Regions from separate parts of the Williamsia phyllosphaerae genome, predicted to be linked through region 2. Evidence: riboswitches for the same ligand, from Rfam matches in the RefSeq annotation. Region 2 holds a riboswitch; the other holds the start of a gene.
The links. A riboswitch is a leader RNA that binds a small molecule or an ion and turns the genes downstream of it on or off. The one in region 2 is predicted to bind cobalamin.
Positions count from the first base shown of each region.

Region 1: it holds a riboswitch for cobalamin, as region 2 does, so the genes downstream of both, metE (5-methyltetrahydropteroyltriglutamate--homocysteine S-methyltransferase) here and IEV93_RS22235 (FecCD family ABC transporter permease) in region 2, are expected to answer to the same signal.

Region 1 covers NZ_BMCS01000001.1:1,372,571-1,379,221, forward strand. Annotated here, with positions in the region: gene IEV93_RS06400 (NAD(P)(+) transhydrogenase (Re/Si-specific) subunit beta) at 1-271, shown strand, start outside; gene IEV93_RS06405 (CARDB domain-containing protein) at 366-782, opposite strand; gene IEV93_RS06410 (VOC family protein) at 946-1,335, opposite strand; gene metE (5-methyltetrahydropteroyltriglutamate--homocysteine S-methyltransferase) at 1,409-3,679, opposite strand; cobalamin riboswitch at 3,863-4,040, opposite strand; gene IEV93_RS06420 (DUF2252 domain-containing protein) at 4,148-5,533, shown strand; gene IEV93_RS06425 (TetR/AcrR family transcriptional regulator) at 5,586-6,203, shown strand; gene IEV93_RS06430 (acyl-CoA dehydrogenase family protein) at 6,293-6,651, shown strand, end outside.
Region 2 covers NZ_BMCS01000003.1:786,427-793,077, forward strand. Annotated here, with positions in the region: gene IEV93_RS22230 (ABC1 kinase family protein) at 98-1,489, shown strand; cobalamin riboswitch at 1,528-1,741, shown strand; gene IEV93_RS22235 (FecCD family ABC transporter permease) at 1,879-2,886, shown strand; gene IEV93_RS22240 (ABC transporter ATP-binding protein) at 2,883-3,677, shown strand; gene IEV93_RS22245 (ABC transporter substrate-binding protein) at 3,674-4,690, shown strand; gene IEV93_RS22250 (RidA family protein) at 4,701-5,111, opposite strand; gene IEV93_RS22255 (winged helix-turn-helix transcriptional regulator) at 5,192-5,560, shown strand; gene IEV93_RS22260 (Tex family protein) at 5,608-6,651, opposite strand, start outside.

The DNA of each region.
Region 1 (6,651 bases), on a different contig from region 2:
CGGGGAGTTCTCCCGTACCGACGTCACCATCGTCATCGGCGCCAACGACGTCACCAACCCCGCGGCCCGCAACGATCCGAGTTCACCCATCCACGGCATGCCGATCCTCAACGTCGACCAGTCGCGGTCGGTGATCGTGCTGAAGCGGTCGATGTCGTCGGGCTACGCCGGTATCGAGAACCCGTTGTTCTTCGCCGACCAGACGTCGATGCTCTTCGGCGACGCCAAGAAGTCGGTCGGTGCGGTCATCGAGGAACTCAAGGCCCTGTAAGCCCCAGTTGGGCACGTAAACCCGTCGACTGGGCGGCTGCGGACGCCGAGTGGGCGGCTGCGGACGCTGACCGGGCGTTTGCGGACGCCGGATCTCAGCCGACGAGGAAGCGGAACCCGCTGATCGTGTTGTTGGCCGGGTTGGCGTCGCGCTGCTTCTCTTTCGCCGACACCGTGACCTGGCCGATGAGGATCCGCCCGATCATGCTGCGCGTGGCGATCCTGCGCGTCTCACCCGGACGGATCGAATCGACGGTGAAGCCGTCGCTGCCGGTGGGCGGGATCGACGTGACGACGACGGCGATGTCGGTGGCCGTCGCGTTCCCGCGGTTGCGGATGGTGATGCTGAACGGGATCTGATTTCCCTGCGCCCGCGGTCCGAGAACCGGGAGGGTGACGGTGAGGTCGGGACGGGCGGGCGCTGCCTGCGCGACCGCCGTCCCCGTGACGCCGCCGAGGACGCATGCCGCAGCGATCGTGGTGGCCACCGACCGGGTGATCAGAGATCTCATGTGCGCTCCCTCGTTCAGATGTACACAGAACTGTTGCAGAGATATTTAGCAGTTCTACGAGTCGGGCGTTGCGAATCCCGTGAACTGCCCACTCGACGTCCGTATCCGCCCACTCGACGTCCGTATCCGCCCACTCGGCGTCCGCAACCGCCCAGTCGACGGGTCAGGCGCTGGACTCGGGTCCGTGGGCCTCGTCGTGGGTGCGTCCGAGTATGCAGAACTCGTTGCCCTCCGGGTCGGCCAGGACGGTCCAGGTGACCGACGGATCCTGACCGACGTCGACGCGCCGCGCGCCCAACGCCACCACGCGGTCGATCTCCTCCTCCGTGGTGCAGCCGTCGGCGCGAAGATCCAGATGGAGTCTGTTCTTCACCGTCTTGGACTCGGGGACGGCAAGGAGGTCGATGGTCGGTCCCGATCCGTCGGCCGGGCCGATCTCGATGAGGGGACCGTCGACGTCGACGATCTCCCAACCGAGGACTCGAGTCCAGAACTCCGCGAGCAGGTGGGAATCGTGGGTGTCGATGGCGATCGACTCGATGCGGCTTGTCATGCGAATGAGGGTAAGTCGAACCCCGATCGGATGGACACGGAACATCCGTGTCCATCCGACGGGCTCAGGCGGTCTACAGCTCCGAGCGCACCATGTGCGCCGCGGTGACGAGATTGCGCAGTGAGGCCTCCACCTCGTCGGTCGAGCGCGTCTTCAGTCCGCAGTCGGGATTGATCCAGAGCCGCTGCGCCGGAACCGCATCCAGCGCGGCCTTCAGCGATGCCACGATCTCGCCGACCTCCGGGACGCGCGGTGAGTGGATGTCGTAGACACCCGGTCCGACACCGTTCGCGTAGCCGATGGCGTTCAGATCGTCGAGCACCTCCATGTGCGACCGCGCGGCCTCGATGGACGTCACATCGGCGTCCAGGTCGGAGATCGCGCCGATGACGGTGCCGAACTCGGAGTAGCAGAGGTGGGTGTGGATCTGCGTCGAATCGCGTACGCCGGATGTCGACAGCCGGAAGGCGTCGACAGCCCACGTGAGGTACGCCGCCTGGTCCTCGGACCGTAGCGGCAACAGCTCACGCAACGCCGGCTCGTCGACCTGGATGATGCCGATGCCTGCGGCCTCTAGGTCGACGGTCTCGGCGCGGATCGCGACCGCGATCTGATTGGCGCTGTCCGCCAACGGCTGATCGTCGCGGACGAACGACCACGCCAGGATGGTCACCGGTCCGGTCAGCATGCCCTTGACCGGACGATCGGTGAGCGACTGCGCGTAGTCGATCCAAGCCACTGTCATCGCGTGCGGCCTGCGGACGTCGCCGTAGAGGATCGGCGGACGCACGCAGCGCGTCCCGTAGGACTGCACCCACCCGTTCTCGGTGGCGAAGAACCCGTCGAGCTGCTCGGCGAAGTACTGGACCATGTCGTTGCGTTCGGGCTCGCCGTGCACGAGGACGTCGAGTCCCAGGTCCTCCTGCAACGCGATCACGCTCGCGACCTCGTCGCGCATCCGCTGCTCGTACTCGGCGACGCCGATCTCGTTCTTGCGCAGCGCCGCTCGCGCGAGCCGGATCGCCGACGTCTGCGGGTAGGACCCGATGGTGGTCGTGGGCACCTCGGGCAGGTTCAACCGCTCGTTCTGCGCCGTCCGACGGTCGGCCGACGGCCCACGGGCGATCCCTGCGCGCAATGCCTCCGCCACCTGCTCACGGACGCGGTCGTCGTGCACGCGGGGATCCGACCGCCGCGCGGCCAACGCCTGCGAGCAGTCATCCAGTGTCGTGCTGACCGATTCGCGTCCGTCGCGCAGCGCGGTGGCCAGGGTGACCACCTCGGCGACCTTCTCCTCTCCGAACGCGAGCCAACTCCGCAGAGTGTCGTCGAGCTCGGTCTCCGGGTCGAGGCTGTACGGGACATGCAGCGTCGAGCAGGAGGTCGACACCGCCACCGACGCAGCCGAACCCAACAGGGTGGCCAGCGTCGCCAACGACGCCGACAGGTCGTTGCGCCAGATGTTGCGGCCGTTGACGACGCCGGCGACGAGGAGCTTCGACGTCAACGTCGGCACCGTGGCGACCGCGTCGGCGGTGCCGCGGACCAGGTCGAGCGCGATGCCCTCGACGTCGGTGGCCGCCAGTGCGGGCAGTGCGTCGCGCAGGTCGCCGAAGTAGCTCGCGACGAGGATCGCCGGGCGGTCGGTCGCGCTGCCGAGTTCGCCATAGACGCGTGACGCGAGTCCGGCCGGGTCGTCGTGCAGGTCGGTGACCAGGGCGGGCTCGTCGATCTGCACCCACTCGGCGCCCGCAGATCGCAGTGTCGACAGCAGCTCGCGGTACAGCGGGATCACTTCGTCGAGCCGGCCAATCGGGGCGCCACCGTCGTCGACCGCCTTGCTCAGCAGCAGGAACGTGATCGGTCCGATGATGACCGGCCGGGCCGGGATGCCCAGCGAGAGAGCCTCGTCGAGCTCACCGAGCACCTTGCCCGGGTTCAGCGAGAACTCGGTGGACGCGGAGATCTCCGGGACGAGGTAGTGGTAGTTCGTGTCGAACCACTTCGTCATCTCCAGCGGTGCGATCCGTCCGGTTCCCCGGGCGGCCGCGAAGTAGCGATCCAGGTCGTCGGCGATCCCGGCGACCCGGGGTGGCAGTGCGCCGAGCAGGACGGCCGTGTCGAGCATCTGGTCGTAGAACGAGAAGGTGTTCACCGGGACCGAGTCCAGTCCGGCGGTATGCAACTTCTGCAGACCGTCGCGTCGGAGGTCGGTGGCCAGTGCGTGCAGCTGGGTCTGGTCGGTGCGTCCCGCCCAGTACGACTCGATCGCACGTTTGAGCTGCCTCTTCGGCCCGATTCGTGCGGAGCCCAGAGTTGTTGCGGTGAAAGGTGTACCAGTCATGTACGTGCAGATCCTTCGGTGCGTGCGGATGGACATCACCAAAGAACGTGGTACCGACGAGCCGGTCGCGTACCGATGGCACGCGACGATCCGACCCCGTGAGAGGGCACGGCACGACTCTTGCGGTCACACGCCCAGTCCACGAGGCGATGATCCGCCGGGTGCGGCGCACCCGGCACAGTTGGCAGGTCTTCGGACTCGTGGGCACAGAACTCTGGCCTAGTGGCCGACGCTTCCCAGCGGCTCCGCTCACGCGGACCCACCAGTGCTCATGTCGGCGGTCGTTCCCACTCACCGCTGCGGGACAGTCCCGGATTCTCACCGGGTTCCCTCTCGCCCGGTCATCGCCTTGGCGATGACCGCGCTCGATGCCGCACGACGGACTCAGGGGCTCCTGGGCGTCACTCGTACGGCAGACCAGCTGCGATCGCGACAGTACGCCCATCGGACCACCGATAGCATCCAGGCATGCCTTTCCATCACTTTCTCGAGCGTCACGACCACGACGCCGCCGTCGCGTTGGGAAAGTCCGTCCGAGACGTCCTGCCCCGCTCGGCGCTGGCCGATGTGCCCGCCTACGACCGTGACCTGGTGTCACTCGTCCGGGCGCAACATGCGGGCCGGATCCCCGAGCTCATCCCGCTGCGGATCGCGCGGATGAGTGAGTCGCCGTTCGCGTTCTACCGTGCGACGGCCGACATCATGGCCGGCGACCTCGCCGCCTCGCCGGTCACCGGTGTGGACGTGGTCATCAGCGGTGATGCGCACCTGGGCAACTTCGGTTTCTACGCGAGTCCAGAGCGTCGGATCCTGTTCGACCTGAACGACTTCGACGAGTCCGGGGTCGGACCGTGGGAATGGGACCTGAAACGCCTCGCCGTCAGCGCGGTGCTGTGCGCCCGGGCCGACGGTGCCGATCGCGACGACCAACGCGAACTGGCCGAGGAGGTCGTCGAGGGATACCGATCGGCGATCCGCAGCGCGGCCTCGGAGTCGGTGATCGATCGGTACTACACCTCGGTCGACGCCGAGGAACTCGCCGACACAGCGGGCGGATCGGTCGCCGATGTCATCGAGGAGGCACTGGTCAAGGCGCGCAGGCGAACTGCTGCGTCGATAGTCGACAAGATCACCGAGGTCGGTGCCGACGGGCGTCGGCGCATCACCCCGGATCCCCCGATCGTCGTACCGCTCTCGGCGCAGGATCCGAGCCGGGTGGAACTCGCCGGGCAGCGCGTCGACGAGATCTTCACGCACTACCTCGCCTCGGTGCGCACCGATGTCGCGCTGTTGCTGTCGCAGTTCGAGATCGTCGACGTCGCACGGCGGGTCGTCGGCGTCGGATCCATCGGCAACATCGCGCTGATCGTGCTGTTGGAGGGTCCGTCGAGGGAGCCGATGGTGTTGCAGCTCAAGCAGGCCGCGCCGTCGGTCCTGGAGACCAGTGGTGGCCGGACCGATGTGATCCCCGAGACCGAGCACACCCCGGCCTTCGCCCGCGACGCCGTCCGAGTGGTGGCGAGTGCACATGTGCTGCAGGCGAACTCCGATCCGTTCCTCGGGTGGACGGCGACGTCGGAGGGCGCGTTCTACTGGCGACAGTTCCGCGACATGAAGGGGTCGATCGACGCCACCGACCTCAGCGCACGGGAACTACGGCGCTACGGGCGTCTGTGCGCTCGGCTCCTGGCGCGGTCGCACAGCCAGAGTCCGGCGTTCGGTCAGATCGCGGGCTATCTCGGCAAGAAGAACAGCGTGGATCGGGCCGTCGCCCGCTGGTCCATCGGTTACGCCGATCAGGTCGACCGCGATTACGCGGACTTCCTCGCAGCGGCCGCGTCGGGCGCGATCTGACCCGGGTGCGGTCATCGTTGACCGTCGATTGCGCCGCGGATAGCCTCCACGGATGACGCAGGCGACCCCCGATCCCGTGCGGCGGACGCAGCGGGAGCGTCGCGCCGACAGCCGCACCCTCATCCTTGACGCGGCGGTCGAGTCGCTGGTCCGCAACGGGTACGCCGACACGACCACCGTCACGATCCAGGCGCTCGCCGGGGTGTCCCGGGGGAGGTTGCTGCATCACTTTCCCTCTCGTGACGCACTTCTCGTGGCCGCTGCCGAACATCTGGCCATCGAGCGCATCGATGAGATGGAACAGTGGTTCATCGAAGAACGAACGATCGGCGATCGCATCGACGTCGCCGTGGACTCCCTGTGGCGGACCTTTCGTCAGCCCTACTTCTGGGCGGCGATGGAGCTGTGGTCGGCGGCGAGGACGAATGACGACCTGCGGGGCGAACTCGACAGATCCGAGCATCGACTCGGTCGTGCGATCCAGGTCGTCGTCGCCACCATGTTCGGTCCCCGGCACAGCAGCCATCCCGCCTTCGGTGACGTGCGAGAGCTGCTCTTCACCAGCATGCGAGGCGTCGCCCTGACCTACGCGATCGAGCGGCGGGATCCGGACGGTGATCCCCACCTCGTGCTCTGGCGGCAGACAGCGCACCGTCTGCTCGACGACTGATCCTCGACCTCTGGCAGGAGTTCTGGTTCACTTACGGTCAACCGTGACTGTAAGTGAGTCCGCCCACCCCTCCTCGAAGGAGAACGTCCATGACAGCGACCACAGCCGCCGAGGTCCGTAGGCGGGTCCCGCGCACGCAGGACACCATGACCCACGACGTGTGGCTCCCCGATGAGATCGTCGACCTGCGAGCCGAGGCGCGGGCCGCCGTCGAGAAGCGACTCGTCCCGTTCGCCCGCGAGATCGGCGAACGCGAGGAGTCGGTGGACAGTTTTCCGTGGGAGGCCTTCCGAGGCCTCGCCGACGAGGGGTTGTTCGCGGTGCCGTTCGACTCCGAACACGGACGGGGTCTGGACCACCCGATCCTCGGGACCTGCACCGTCACCGAGGAGATCGCCTATCACTCGTCGTCGATGGCCGGTGTCTATGACGGGCAGTGCATCCTCGT
Region 2 (6,651 bases):
GCCGAGCCGTTTGACGGATGCTGCGTTCAACGGAACCATCGGTCGATGCGTCCGTACGATCGGACGACCCCATCTGTCCCCGATGCGACCCGAGAAAATGACCTCACCGTTGCCCGAACCCGTTCCCACCAGCGCCGACACCGACACAAGCGCGATCGAGGTGGCACACGGCACACTCGCCGAGCCGTCCCGGTTGCCACACGTGTCACCGGTGGCCGAGGTCCGACGCGTGGGCGCGACCGCCTTCCAGATCGCACGCGGGGTCACCGAGTTCGCGGTCGGCTACCGACCGTCACAGTCCGTGGCGCCCCGCGCGGCGCGTGAGGTGCGCGATGTCTTCGAGCGCCTCGGGCCTACCTACGTGAAGCTCGGACAGCTCATCGCATCGAGCCCCGGTGTCTTCACCCCGACCCTCTCGCGCGAGTTCGAGACCCTCCTCGACCGGGTCGCACCCGCCGCACCCGAGGTGATCGATGCCGTCCTCACCGCCGCACTCGGCGCCTCCCCGTCGACCGTGTTCGCCGACTTCGACCCGGCGCCCATCGCGTCCGCCTCCATCGCGCAGGTCCATACCGCGACGCTGCACACCGGCGAGCGCGTCGTGGTCAAGGTGCAGCGCCCCGGGATCACAACGCGACTGGCCGCCGATGTCGCCATCCTCGAACGGGTCGCCCAGCTCGTCGAGCTCTCGCCGTACGGCCGCATGCTCAGTGCGTCGGACGTCGTCGACGACTTCGCCACCGGTCTGGCCGCGGAGGTCGATTTCCGCAACGAGGCCCAGGCAATGGACGACTTCGTCGCCGGTCTTGCGGGCACACCTCTGGCCGACCGGGTCCGCGTGCCGAAGGTCCATCACGAGTTCACCACCCGCGAGGTGCTCACGATGGAGTACGTCGACGCGCTGCGCATCGACGACGCCCGCGCAATCCGCGCCGCCGGACATGACGGCACCGACATCGTCCGCACGCTGTTGCTGTCGTTTCTGGAGTCCGCGTTCCACGGCGGCACCTTCCACGGAGACCTCCACGCGGGCAACGTCCTCGTCGACGAGAAAGGTCGACTGGTCCTGATCGACTTCGGCATCGTGGGTCGCTTCGATCCGCGCACCCGACGCATCATGCGGCGCCTCGTCGGAGACCTGTTCCTGCGCAACGACTACGAAGCAGCCGGTCGAGCCCTGTTCACCCTCGGCGCGGTGCGCAAACCCGGTGGCACCCGCGAGGGCGCCAAGGACATGCGTCGATTCACCGCTCCCCTCGCCGGCAAGGACCTCGGCGGGATGTCCTACACCGCGCTCGGCAGCCAGCTCGCCGCGCTGGCCAAGGCGTACGACCTCAAGCTCCCCCGAGAGCTCGTGCTGGTCGGCAAGCAGCTGCTCTACGTCGAGAAGTACATGAAACTGCTTGCCCCGCAATGGCGTGCTCTCACCGACAAGGAGCTGTTCATGTTCATGAAGAACATGCTCAACGAGGACACCCCCACACGCTGACGCAACCCACGACGCCGAGCGTGCCCGGTTCGTGATGTAGGTTCACTCCCGACGTCGGCGTGCTCTGGTCGGAAGTTCGATCGGAGCGCCGTAAGAGGGAATCCGGTGACAGTCCGGAACTGCCCCGCAGCGGTGATCGGGAACGACGCGACAACACGCACTGGCCCTGGGCCGGGAAGCAGTCGCTGGTAGGTGGCATCACACGATGCCGTGCCCGAGAGTCCGAAGACCTGCCGCCGTTGGTCGTGTCGACCGACACGACCGCTCATCGACCTCGTGGGACATGGTCGGTGCGGCGCGTGAGTGACTCATGGCTGCCCGCACCCCTTTTCCGCGTTCGACGGAAAGGGCCCGCGGTGCAGACGCAGCGACGCCGCCTTGCCGTCTTCATGGCGCTCGCTCTGTTCGCGCTGGTCGGCGCATCTGTTCTCGGTCTGGTCGTCGGCAGCGTGCACATCGCCCCGTCGGCGACCCTGCGCTACCTGTGGGCCGAGCTGTCCGGCGGCGTCATCACCGGCGCGGACGCCCCGGACTATCGCATCGTGGTCGATTCACGACTCCCCCGGGTGCTCACGTCCATCGTCGTCGGCGCCGGACTGAGCACGGTCGGCGTGATCGTGCAGGCCGTCGTGCGCAACGCCCTGGCCGACCCCTACATCCTCGGGATCTCCTCGGGTGCGTCGGTCGGCGCCACCGCGGTCGTGCTGTTCGGTGCTCTGGGCGGATTGGGGCTCTACGCACTGCCCTCGGCGGCGTTCCTGGGCGCACTGCTCGCCACCGTCATCGTGTTCATGCTGGCCCGGACCTCATCCGGACTCGAACCACTGCGCCTCGTCCTCATGGGCACCGCACTGGGATACGGCTTCTCGGCCGTCACGACCGTCCTGGTGTTCCTCGCGCCGGCCGGTGACGCGGCCCGCAGCGTGATGTTCTGGTTGCTCGGCAGCCTCGCCGCCGCCAGTTGGCATTCGGTCTGGTTGGTCGGCGTGGTCTCCGTCGTGGGCGTGGTGCTCGCTGTCGCCGTGGCCCGCCACCTCGACGCACTGTCGATGGGCGACGATGTGTCGGCGAGCCTCGGCATCGACGCCGGACGGTTCCGTCTCGGACTGTTCGTGGCGTCGGCGATCATCGTCGGCGTGATCGTCTCGGTTTGCGGCGCAATCGGATTCGTCGGGCTGATCATGCCGCACGTCACCCGGTTGCTGGTCGGCGCCGACCACCGGCGGGTCCTGGTGCTCTGCCCGCTGCTCGGAGCGTTGTTCGTCGTGGTCGCCGACATCATCTCGCGCACCCTGGTCCCGCCCTACGAGCTGCCCATCGGCGCGATCACCGCCGCGGTCGGTGTGCCGACGTTCATCCTGCTGATGCGCAGGCGGACCCGGACGGTGTCGCCATGAGCGGTCCCGACTACCGATCCGCAATTGACTACTCCGAAGTATCGGTGCGCCTGGGCGGCACCCAGATCGTGCACGACCTGACGATGTCGGTGGAGACGGGACGCTTCTTCGGTTTCATCGGACCCAACGGCAGCGGCAAGTCGACGGTGCTGCGATGTCTGTACCGGGCGTTGAAGCCAACGAGCGGCGACGTCACGATCAACGGCCGGCGGGTGGGCGCGAGCTCCCTTCGGGAGAACGCTCGTCAGGTCGCCGCGCTGACACAGTCCTCGACGATGTTCCTCGATTTCACCGTCGCCGAGGTCATCCGCACCGGCCGGCTCCCCCACGTGCGCCTGCTGCAGTCGATGTCGACCGAGGACGAGCTGATCTGCGCCCGCGCGGAGGAGGACGCCGGGGCCACCGATCTACGTCACCGGCTGTTCAGCGAGCTGTCCGGCGGTGAGGCGCAGCGTGTCCTCGTGGCGCGGGCGTTCGCGCAACAGACGCCGATCCTGGTGCTCGACGAGCCGACCAACCACCTCGACGTGAAGCATCAGTACGCCGTGATGCGTGCGGCACGCGACCGTGGTGTCACCGTCATCGCGGCCCTGCACGACCTGAACGTCGCCGCCCAGTTCTGTACCGATCTCGCCGTCGTCTTCGACGGTCGGATCGTGCTGCAGGGCACACCGGCCGAGGTGTTGACCGTCGCCGCCATCGAGAAATGGTTCGGGATCGGCGCTCACGTCGTCCCCCATCCGCGCACTTCAGTTCCTCAGATCATCTTCGACGAAGGGTTCCACCCATGAAGACATCCACATTCGGCGGCGTGGTGTGCGCCGTGGCGGCGGCGTTGGTGATCAGCGGCTGCGGTGCCGAGGTCGAGAACGCCTCGCCGTCGTCCGGTGCGGACGCGAAGGTCGAGGTCTCGAATTGCTCGGGGCCGCTGTCGGTGCCGTCGAATCCGAGCCGTGCGCTGACCAACGACACCGGCATCACCGAGATGATGTTCGCTCTCGGCCTGCAGGATCGGATGGTCGGCTACACCACCTACGAGGGCAAGGACCGCGATCTCGCGACGTCGCCGTGGCGCCAGGAGTTCGAGACCACCCGATCGCTCGGCACCGCGTTCACCCGTGAGGTGATCCAGAATGCCGATCCCGATTTCGTGTTCGCCGGATGGAACTACGGGTTCAAGGAGTCCACCGGCGTGACACCCGACTGGATCCGCGCCATCGGCGCGACGCCGTATCAGCTGACCGAGGCATGTCGGCAGCCCGGCACCACCAAGCGCGGCATCAAGCGTCCACTCGACGCGTTGTACGACGACATCGACAACCTGGGAACGATTTTCGGCGTCCGGGACCGTGCCGCCTCCCTCGTCAAGAGCTATCGCGACGAGGTGTCCGCCGCGTCGGCGAAGGCGCCGGCTGCCGATCGCCGCGCCCGCGTCCTGCTCTTCGACAGCGCCGATCCCGCACCCTTCACCGCCGGTCGCAACGCCGCGCCGGACCAGATCATCTCCGAGGCGGGCGGCACCAATGTGTTCGACGATCTCAACGATTCGTGGACGTCGGTCTCGTGGGAGGCGGCCGCCCAGAACGATCCGCAGGTGATCGTCGTCGTCGACTACGGCGCCGGCCCGGCCAACACCGTCCAGGCGAAGATCGCCCAACTACGAGCCCAGCCACTGATGGCCGGCACCACTGCGGTCCGGGAGGGCAACTTCATCTCGTTCCCGTATGCCGCACTGGTCGAGAGCCCGCGCAACCCAGCCACCATCACCGCGTTGGCGAGTTACCTCCGCGGTAAGGGGTACTGACCGGACGGGGTCAATCGACTATCGCGGTTGCCTCGACCTCCACAAGGACATCGGGCTCGAAGAGGATCGACACCCCGATGAGGGAGGCCGGGGGCATGGGCGACGACAGCCCGATCTCGGTAGCCACCTGTTCGACACCGGCCATGAAGTCCCCCATCTTCTCCGGCGTCCAATCGGTGACGTAGAAGGTGAGCCGAACCACATCGGTGAACGAGGCGCCGGCGCCCGTCAATCCGATCGCGGTGTTGCGGAGCGCCTGCGCCACCTGTCCGGCGAGGTCGCCGGGAGCCACCGGAGTTCCGTCCGAGAGGCGTGCAATCTGCCCGGCGACATGCACATGGCGGGTGCCGGTCGCCACCGCCACGTGGTGGTAAGGAACGGGTTGCGTCATCCCGGTGGGACTCAAGAAAGTCACTGACATGTCTGGTCTCCTCAATTCCTCGAAGTAGGTATGTTCTTGATACCTAGTAGACGCAGGACACTTCAACGAGACCAGGTTTCATGCCGGATACCACCGACCGCAACGAACTCGCGATCAGCGCTCCTCACCGCGAGCTGCTCGATCACGTACTCGACAAATGGTCGCTTCACGTCCTCAACGAGCTCTGCGAACGACCGTGCCGGTTCAACGAGCTGCGTCGGGCCATCCCCGATGTCACGCAGAAGTCCCTGACCGGCACACTGCGGCGCCTCGAGAGAAACGGAATCGTCGAGCGAGTGGTGATCAGCTCGCGTCCCGTCGCCGTGGAGTACCGGATCACACCCTTGGGCAAGACCCTTCGACATCCGGTCGACGTCCTCCTCGAATGGGCGTCTTCTCACATCGACGACATCGAGCGTGCGCGACGGGACTTCGACGCCGAGGCGTGACGCGGACCACGCTCCGCGGAGCGCGGTTCGACAAACTGCCGGTGAAGCTACTTGCCGAACCCCGCGTTGCGCAGTGCGTCGGCCATGGAACCGGTGGGCGCGGGCGTCGGACGGCGGTCGTTGCTCTTGTTCTGAGCGGGCTTGCCGCGACCGGTATCACCGGTGCGCTGCGGCGGCCGACCACCCTGCCTGCGTTCCTGTTTCGGTGCGCCCGGCTTCTTTGCGCCCGGACCGACCTCGTCGTTCAGTCGCAGCGTCAACCCGATGCGCTGGCGGTCGGTGTCCACCTCGAGCACCTTGACCTTGACCACCTGACCGGAGCGCACCACCTCGTGCGGGTCGGAGACGTACTTGTCCGACATCGCTGACACGTGGACCAGACCGTCCTGGTGCACACCCACATCGATGAACGCACCGAACGCCGCGACGTTCGTGACGACACCTTCGAGAACCATGCCGGGCGTGAGGTCGGCAACCTTCTCGACACCGGCCGCGAACGTCGCGGTGGTGAACGCGGGACGCGGGTCGCGACCGGGCTTCTCCAGTTCGGCCAGGATGTCGGTCACCGTCGGGACGCCGAAGCGGTCGTCGGCGAAGTCGACGGGACGCAGCGTGCGCAGCGACCGTGTGTCGCCGATCAACTCGGCGAGTGCGACACCGGAGCGGTCGAGGATCTTGCGGACGATGGGGTAGGCCTCGGGGTGGACCCCCGACGCGTCGAGCGGATCGGCGCCGTCGGTGATCCGCAGGAACCCCGCGCACTGCTCGAACGCCTTGGGCCCCAACCGCGGTACGTCGAGCAGGGCCTTGCGGGTCTGGAAGCGGCCGGTCGCGTCGCGATGGGCGACGATCGATTCCGCGAGCGTCGTCGACACACCGGACACCCGGGCCAGCAGCGGCACCGACGCAGTGTTCAGGTCGACACCCACGGCGTTGACCGCGTCCTCGACGACCGCGTCGAGGCTGCGCGCAAGCGTGCCGGGGTTGACGTCGTGCTGGTACTGGCCGACGCCGATCGACTTCGGCTCGATCTTGACCAGTTCGGCCAGCGGGTCCTGCAGGCGGCGCGCGATCGACACCGCTCCGCGGAG